Hydrogenophaga sp. SL48: one gene and its partner. The protein of the gene in region 1 binds, or shares a complex with, the protein of each later gene. Links are inferred from orthologs where the notes say so. Each region holds a gene or a part of one and is shown on either strand. Other genes may lie near its edges. The genes, in order: accB and accD.

Region 1 (3,258 bases):
CCTGTTTTGCGCCGACACCCAGCCTGTGGAGTTGCAGGCCCTGCGCGAGCTGGCCCTGGTCTGGATGGAGCGACTCGCCGTGTTTCACCCCCATGTGGGCGGAGCGGTCTGGCACGGCACCGCCACGCGGCACAGCGACATCTATATCCAGCTGTATTGCGACGATGCCAAGTCCGCCGAGTGGACCCTGCTGGACCATGGGGTGGAGTACCACCCCGGCTCGGTCAATGGCTGGAAGGGGGAGCCCGTGGATGCGCTGACCGTGCGATGCCGCTGCGAGGCGCTGGGGCAGTGGGCGCTGGTGCACCTGCTGGTGCAGGACCGCGACGACGTCCGGGGGGCGCTCAAGCCCGATGCCCAGGGCCGGCGTCCGCGCGGCGACGCGAACGACCTGAGGGCGCTCTTGTCGGCGCCGGTGGAGCGGGGGAACAACGCATGATGCGACGGCGTCTCTGGATGGGCGGGGTGGCGGCTGGCGCCATGGCCGCCGGTGCGGGCGTTGCTTGGTGGCGCTTGCGGCCGGGCGAACCGATGTCGGGTGCGGAGGCGGCTTTCTGGGCCACGGAATTGCCGGGCTTGCAGGGTGAAGCCGTCGCATTGAAACGGTTTCTGGGCCGGCCCCTGCTTGTGAATTTCTGGGCCACCTGGTGCCCGCCGTGTGTTGAAGAGCTGCCCATGGTCAATGCTTTCTACCGCGCCAACGAACCTGCCGGCTGGCAGGTGCTGGGCCTAGCGGTGGACCAGGCGGCTCCAGTGCGCAGCTTTTTGCAGCGTTTGCCACTGGATTTCCCCGTCGCCTTGGCCGGGCTGGCGGGAACCGAGTTGGGCCGCAGTCTGGGCAACGCCAGTGGGGGGCTGCCGTTCACCGTGGTGTTCGGTGCCGACGGGACCGTGATGCACCGCAAGCTCGGCAAGCTGAGCGAGTCGGACCTCTCGCTGTGGGCGGGTCTGGTCTGAAAGGCCATGGCCAGCGAGGCCGTTGGTCTGCTGGGTGGATGTGGTGAACCGCGTTGAAAAGCGGTTAAAGTTCTTTCAACTTGTGTCCGTGCGTGGACCGAATGGCCCCTCGAACGTCGGCTGTCGAGGGTGATGAACGGTGTGCCACCCGATTCAACCCTCGTGTACACTGCGCACCCCGGCGGATTGTTCAGCCTTGATTTCAATGAAATTGAGTGAAGTTGAATCAATTTGACCGCATTTCGTTGGAGAAATCATGGATTTGAGAAAACTGAAGACGCTGATCGATCTGGTGTCCGAATCGAACGTGTCCGAACTGGAAATCACCGAAGCGGAAGGCAAAGTGCGCATCGTCAAGAGCGCGCCCGTCGGCATGGCCGCTCCGGTCACCTACGCCATGGCCCCTGTGGCCGCGCCCGCAGCACCGTTGGTGGCTGCTGCACCGGCCGAAGCGGTTCCTGCTGCCGCAGCTCCGGCCGGACCGGTGGGCCACACCGTCAAGTCGCCCATGGTCGGCACCTTCTACCGTGCCTCCAGTCCCGGTGCGAAACCCTTCGTGGAGGTCGGTGACAGCATCAAGGAAGGCGAAACGATCTGCATCGTCGAGGCGATGAAGATCCTCAACGAGATCGAAGCCGACAAGAGCGGCACCGTCACCCAGATCCTGGTGGAGAACGGCCAGGCGGTGGAGTATGGCCAGCCGCTGTACGTGATCGAATAAGCGACCGAACGCCCATGTTCAAGAAAATCCTGATCGCCAACCGCGGCGAGATTGCCCTCCGGGTGCAACGCGCCTGCCGCGAAATGGGCATCAAGGCCGTCATGGTCTACTCAGAGGCCGACCGCGACGCCAAATACGTGAAGCTCGCGGACGAGGCCGTCTGCATTGGTCCGGCGCAGTCGGCGCAGAGCTACCTCAGCATGCCCGCCATCATCTCGGCCGCCGAAGTCACGGACGCCGAGGCGATTCACCCTGGCTACGGGTTCCTGTCCGAAAATGCCGATTTTGCCGAGCGCGTGGAGCAAAGTGGCTTCACCTTCATTGGCCCCACGCCCGAATCGATCCGTCTGATGGGTGACAAGGTGTCGGCCAAGCAGGCCATGATCCGCGCCGGCGTGCCCTGCGTGCCCGGCTCGGAAGGTGCTCTGCCGGCCGACCCGGTGGTGATCAAACGCACCGCCAAAACGATCGGCTACCCGGTCATCATCAAGGCGGCGGGTGGTGGCGGTGGTCGCGGCATGCGTGTGGTGCACACCGAAGCGGCCCTGCTGCACGCGGTGCAGACCACCAAGGCCGAAGCCGGGGCTGCCTTTGGCAACCCCGAGGTGTACATGGAGAAGTTTCTCCAGAACCCGCGCCACATCGAGATCCAGATCATGGCCGACACGCACCGCAACGCGGTGTACCTCGGCGAGCGCGACTGCTCCATGCAGCGGCGCCACCAGAAGGTGATCGAAGAAGCGCCGGCGCCGGGCATTCCGCGCCGCCTGATCGAGAAGATCGGCGAGCGCTGCGCGGCGGCGTGCAAGAAGATCGGCTATCGGGGGGCGGGTACTTTCGAGTTCCTGTTCGAGAACGGTGAGTTCTATTTCATCGAGATGAACACCCGCGTGCAGGTGGAACACCCGGTGACGGAGTGGATCACTGGTGTGGACATTGTGCGCACCCAGATCGCGGTGGCCGCCGGCGAAAAACTGCCGTTCACGCAGCGCCAGGTGCAGTTGCGCGGCCACGCCATCGAGTGCCGCATCAACGCGGAAGACGCCTACAAGTTCACGCCTTCGCCCGGCCGCATCACCACCTGGCACATGCCCGGTGGCCCGGGGGTGCGTGTGGACTCGCATGCGTACACCAACTACTTCGTGCCGCCGAACTACGACTCCATGATCGGCAAGCTGATCGTGCACGGCGACACGCGCGAGCAGGCCCTGGCCCGAATGCGCACGGCGCTGGCCGAAGCGGTGGTGGAGGGCATCAAGACCAACATCCCGCTGCACCGTGAGCTGATGGTGGACGCCAGCTTCGTGGCCGGCGGCACCAACATCCACTACCTGGAAGAGTGGCTCTCCCAACGTGAACGCTGATCTTGCTTGCCAGACCCAGCCGCCGGCTGGGTCTCTTTTTGAGTTGGTCCTGCTCGTCCCAGAGGCCGGCGTCGAGCCGGTCAGCGACGCGCTGGTCGAACTCGATGCGCTGAGCGTCTCGGTGGAGGATGCCGATGCCCTGACACCGTCCGAGCAGGCCCTGTTTGGCGAACCGGGCATGCCCGCGCCGAAGGCGGGCTGGAACCGTTCGCGGGT
Region 2 (3,252 bases), 3.2 Mb from region 1 along the record:
TCGGCCTCGCTGCAGAAAGGCAGCCCCGGCGTGTTGCACGGCAACCGCACCTACGTGCTGCAGGACGACAACGGTCAGGTTACCGAGACCCACAGCGTGAGTGCCGGCCTCGACTACCCCGGCGTCGGGCCGGAACATGCGTTCCTGAAAGACATCGGCCGCGCCGAGTACGTGGGCATCACCGACGCCGAGGCACTGGAGGCCTTCCACTACCTGTGCCGCACCGAGGGCATCATTCCCGCGCTCGAGTCCAGCCACGCCGTAGCCTACGCCATGAAGCTGGCCAAAACCATGCGGCCAGACCAGTCCATTCTGGTCAACCTCTCGGGGCGTGGCGACAAGGACATCGGCACCGTGGCCGACCTGTCAAATGCCGATTTTTATTGCCGACCAAGCTGCCGTGGGCAGTCGGTCAAAGGCGGCATGGAGACCGCCACCATCAAGGTGACCAAATGAGCCGCATTGAAAAAACCTTCACCGACCTCCAGGCGCAAGGCCGCAAGGCCCTGATCCCCTTCGTCACCGCTGGCTTCCCCTACGCCGACATCACGCCCGACCTCATGCACGGCATGGTGGAGTCTGGCGCCGACGTGATTGAGCTGGGCGTGCCATTCTCCGACCCGTCGGCCGACGGCCCGGTGATCCAGAAGGCTGGCGACCGCGCACTGGCGCTGGGCATTGGCTTGTCCCAGGTGATCGAGATGGTCAAAACATTCCGCCAGCGCAACGCCACCACGCCGGTGGTGTTGATGGGCTACGCCAACCCGATCGAGCGCTACGACCAGAAACACGGCACGGGCAGCTTCGTTCGCGACGCCTCGGCGGCGGGTGTGGACGGCGTGCTGGTGGTGGACTACCCGCCCGAAGAGTGCGAAGAGTTCGCCGCCGCTCTGCGTGCCGCCCATATGGACCTGATCTTCCTGCTGGCACCCACCTCCACCGACGAGCGCATGGCGCAGGTGGCGCGGGTGGCCAGCGGCTACGTGTACTACGTGTCGCTGAAGGGCGTGACAGGCGCGGGCACGCTGGACGTCGGCCAGGTCGAGGCCATGCTGCCACGCATCCGCGCGCACGTGAACGTGCCGGTCGGTGTGGGCTTTGGCATCCGCGATGCGGAGACCGCCAAGGCCATCGGCAAGGCGGCCGACGCGGTGGTGATCGGCAGCAAGATCATCCAGCTGATCGAGAACGAGCCGCACGAAAAGGTGGTGACGGTCGCGGCCCATTTCCTGCGCACCATCCGAAAAGCACTCGACGCATAATCCTGCTTCTTCGCCGGCCCACCGAGGCCCGGCCCCTCCTAGGAGACCCGCATGTCCTGGCTCGAAAAACTGTTACCGCCCAAGATCACCCACACCGACCCGACCGAGCGCCGCAGCGTGCCCGAGGGCCTGTGGATCAAGTGCCCCAGTTGTGAGGCGGTGCTCTACAAGACCGATCTGGAGAAGAACCAGAACGTCTGCCCGCACTGCAGCCACCACCACCGCATCGGCGCGCGTGCACGCCTCAACGCGTTCCTCGACGCAGAAGGCCGTTACGAGCTCGCGCAAGAGGTGCTGCCGGTCGACGCCCTGAAGTTCAAGGACAGCCGCAAGTACCCCGAGCGTCTCAAGGAAGCGCTGGAGAACACGGGCGAGACCGACGCGCTGATCGTCATGGGCGGGGCCGTGCAAGGCATGAGCCTCGTGGTCGCCTGTTTTGAGTTCGACTTCATGGGTGGCTCCATGGGCTCGGTGGTTGGCGAACGCTTCGTGCGCGGTGTCGAAGAGGCCATCGCGCAGAAGGTGCCTTTCCTCTGCTTCACCGCCACCGGTGGCGCGCGCATGCAGGAAGGCCTGCTCTCGCTCATGCAGATGGCCAAGACCAACGCGTCCCTCACCCGCCTGGCCAAGAAGGGGTTGCCCTACATCAGCGTGCTGACCGACCCCACCATGGGTGGCGTGTCGGCTGGATTCGCCTTCGTGGGCGACGTGGTGATCGCCGAGCCCAAGGCGCTGATCGGTTTCGCAGGCCCGCGCGTGATCGAGAACACCGTGCGCGTGAAGCTGCCCGAAGGCTTCCAGCGCGCCGAATTCCTGATCACCAAAGGCGCGGTGGACTTCATCTGCGACCGGCGCGAGCTGCGCAACACCGTGGCCAGCACACTGGCAATGCTGCAGCGCCAGAGCGCTGACGCGGTGGTGGCCGATTGAGCGATGTTCCGTCGGCGCCCCTCACGCTGACCCAGTTGCCCCTGTTCCCGCTTCAGACCGTCCTGTTCCCCGGCGGCTGGATGCCGTTGCGCATCTTCGAGGTGCGTTACCTGGACATGATCAGCCGCTGCCACAAGGCGGGGGCGCCCTTTGGCGTGGTGTGCCTGCACGAAGGCAGCGAAGTGCGCCGCATCGACCCCGATGCACCGCCTGGTGGCGACGGATTCGCCCATGAGGCCTTCTTCCCTGCTGGCACCCTGGCCCGCATCGAGCAGCTGGAACGGCCACAGCCAGGGTTGATGGTGATCCACTGCCGGGGTCTGCAGCGCTTTCACGTGACCGCCAGCCACCAGCTGCCCCACGGCCTGTGGGTGGGCGACGTGGTGCTGGACGAAGCGGAGCCGGTGGTGCCGGTACCGGTCGATCTGGCGAGCACCCGTGACGCGCTGCAGCGCCTGCTGAACAACCTGAGGGAACGCGAACCCGAAGGCATGAACGAACTGCCCCTGCAACCGCCCTACCACTGGGACGACAGCGGCTGGGTCGCCAACCGCTGGGCCGAGTTCCTGCCCGCGCCAGCCGAGCTCAAGCACCGGCTGATGACGCTCGACAACCCGCTGCTGCGGCTCGAACTGATCTCGGATCTGCTCGACAAGCTGGGCGTCGAGCGGTAGGTCTCTTGGCGTTCCGGGGCTCCGCTGCGGCGCGGCGGCGCCCCCTTGAGGAGGAAGGCACCGCAGGTACGGGTCAGGGAATCAACTCCAGCGCCCGCATGTAGCGCTCGCTGACCATCAGCGTGTCCCAGTCCATCCCCGCGGCGCTCGGCAGCAGCGCCAGACGGCGCTCTTCGCTGGCGGGATGGGGCTGCCAGCGCCCTTCGATCACGGCTTTGGAGAGGTCTTCGATGGCGGCATCGATCGGCGCGCCGCCCTCCACCACCGACTGGTTGCACAACACCACCATGTCGCCCCCCGCGTTGAGCGCCGCCAGCGCGGCCTCGGCGAAGCTCACATCGCGCCCGTCGATGTGGCGCGCCGCCTCCATGCTCAGGTCGTCGCTG

Evidence for each region.
Region 2: the proteins of accB (region 1) and accD are in contact, whole or in part, in a solved structure (PDB 8UXZ), measured with the Escherichia coli proteins. The link is inferred for Hydrogenophaga sp. SL48 from one-to-one orthologs.

What each region holds. Positions count from the first base shown.
Region 1 is NZ_CP063400.1:3,745,137-3,748,394, reverse strand. The notes cover bases 2-2,945. They hold accB (acetyl-CoA carboxylase biotin carboxyl carrier protein), read left to right. Parts: upstream 2-1,213; coding sequence 1,214-1,678; downstream 1,679-2,945. Other genes in these bases: accC (acetyl-CoA carboxylase biotin carboxylase subunit), read left to right, coding at 1,693-2,945; IM738_RS17750 (TlpA disulfide reductase family protein), read left to right, coding at 436-957; IM738_RS17755 (hypothetical protein), read left to right, coding at 2-439. Outside these bases: more of IM738_RS17755, read left to right, coding at 1-1; more of accC, read left to right, coding at 2,946-3,042; prmA (50S ribosomal protein L11 methyltransferase), read left to right, coding at 3,086-3,258. UniProt on the Escherichia coli protein: This protein is a component of the acetyl coenzyme A carboxylase complex; first, biotin carboxylase catalyzes the carboxylation of the carrier protein and then the transcarboxylase transfers the carboxyl group to form malonyl-CoA.
Region 2 is NZ_CP063400.1:526,760-530,011, reverse strand. What follows is about bases 315-3,252. They hold accD (acetyl-CoA carboxylase, carboxyltransferase subunit beta), read left to right. Parts: upstream 315-1,313; coding sequence 1,314-2,192; downstream 2,193-3,252. Other genes in these bases: nagZ (beta-N-acetylhexosaminidase), read right to left, coding at 2,940-3,252; IM738_RS02510 (LON peptidase substrate-binding domain-containing protein), read left to right, coding at 2,189-2,866; trpA (tryptophan synthase subunit alpha), read left to right, coding at 453-1,262; trpB (tryptophan synthase subunit beta), read left to right, coding at 315-456. Also shown: more of trpB, read left to right, coding at 1-314.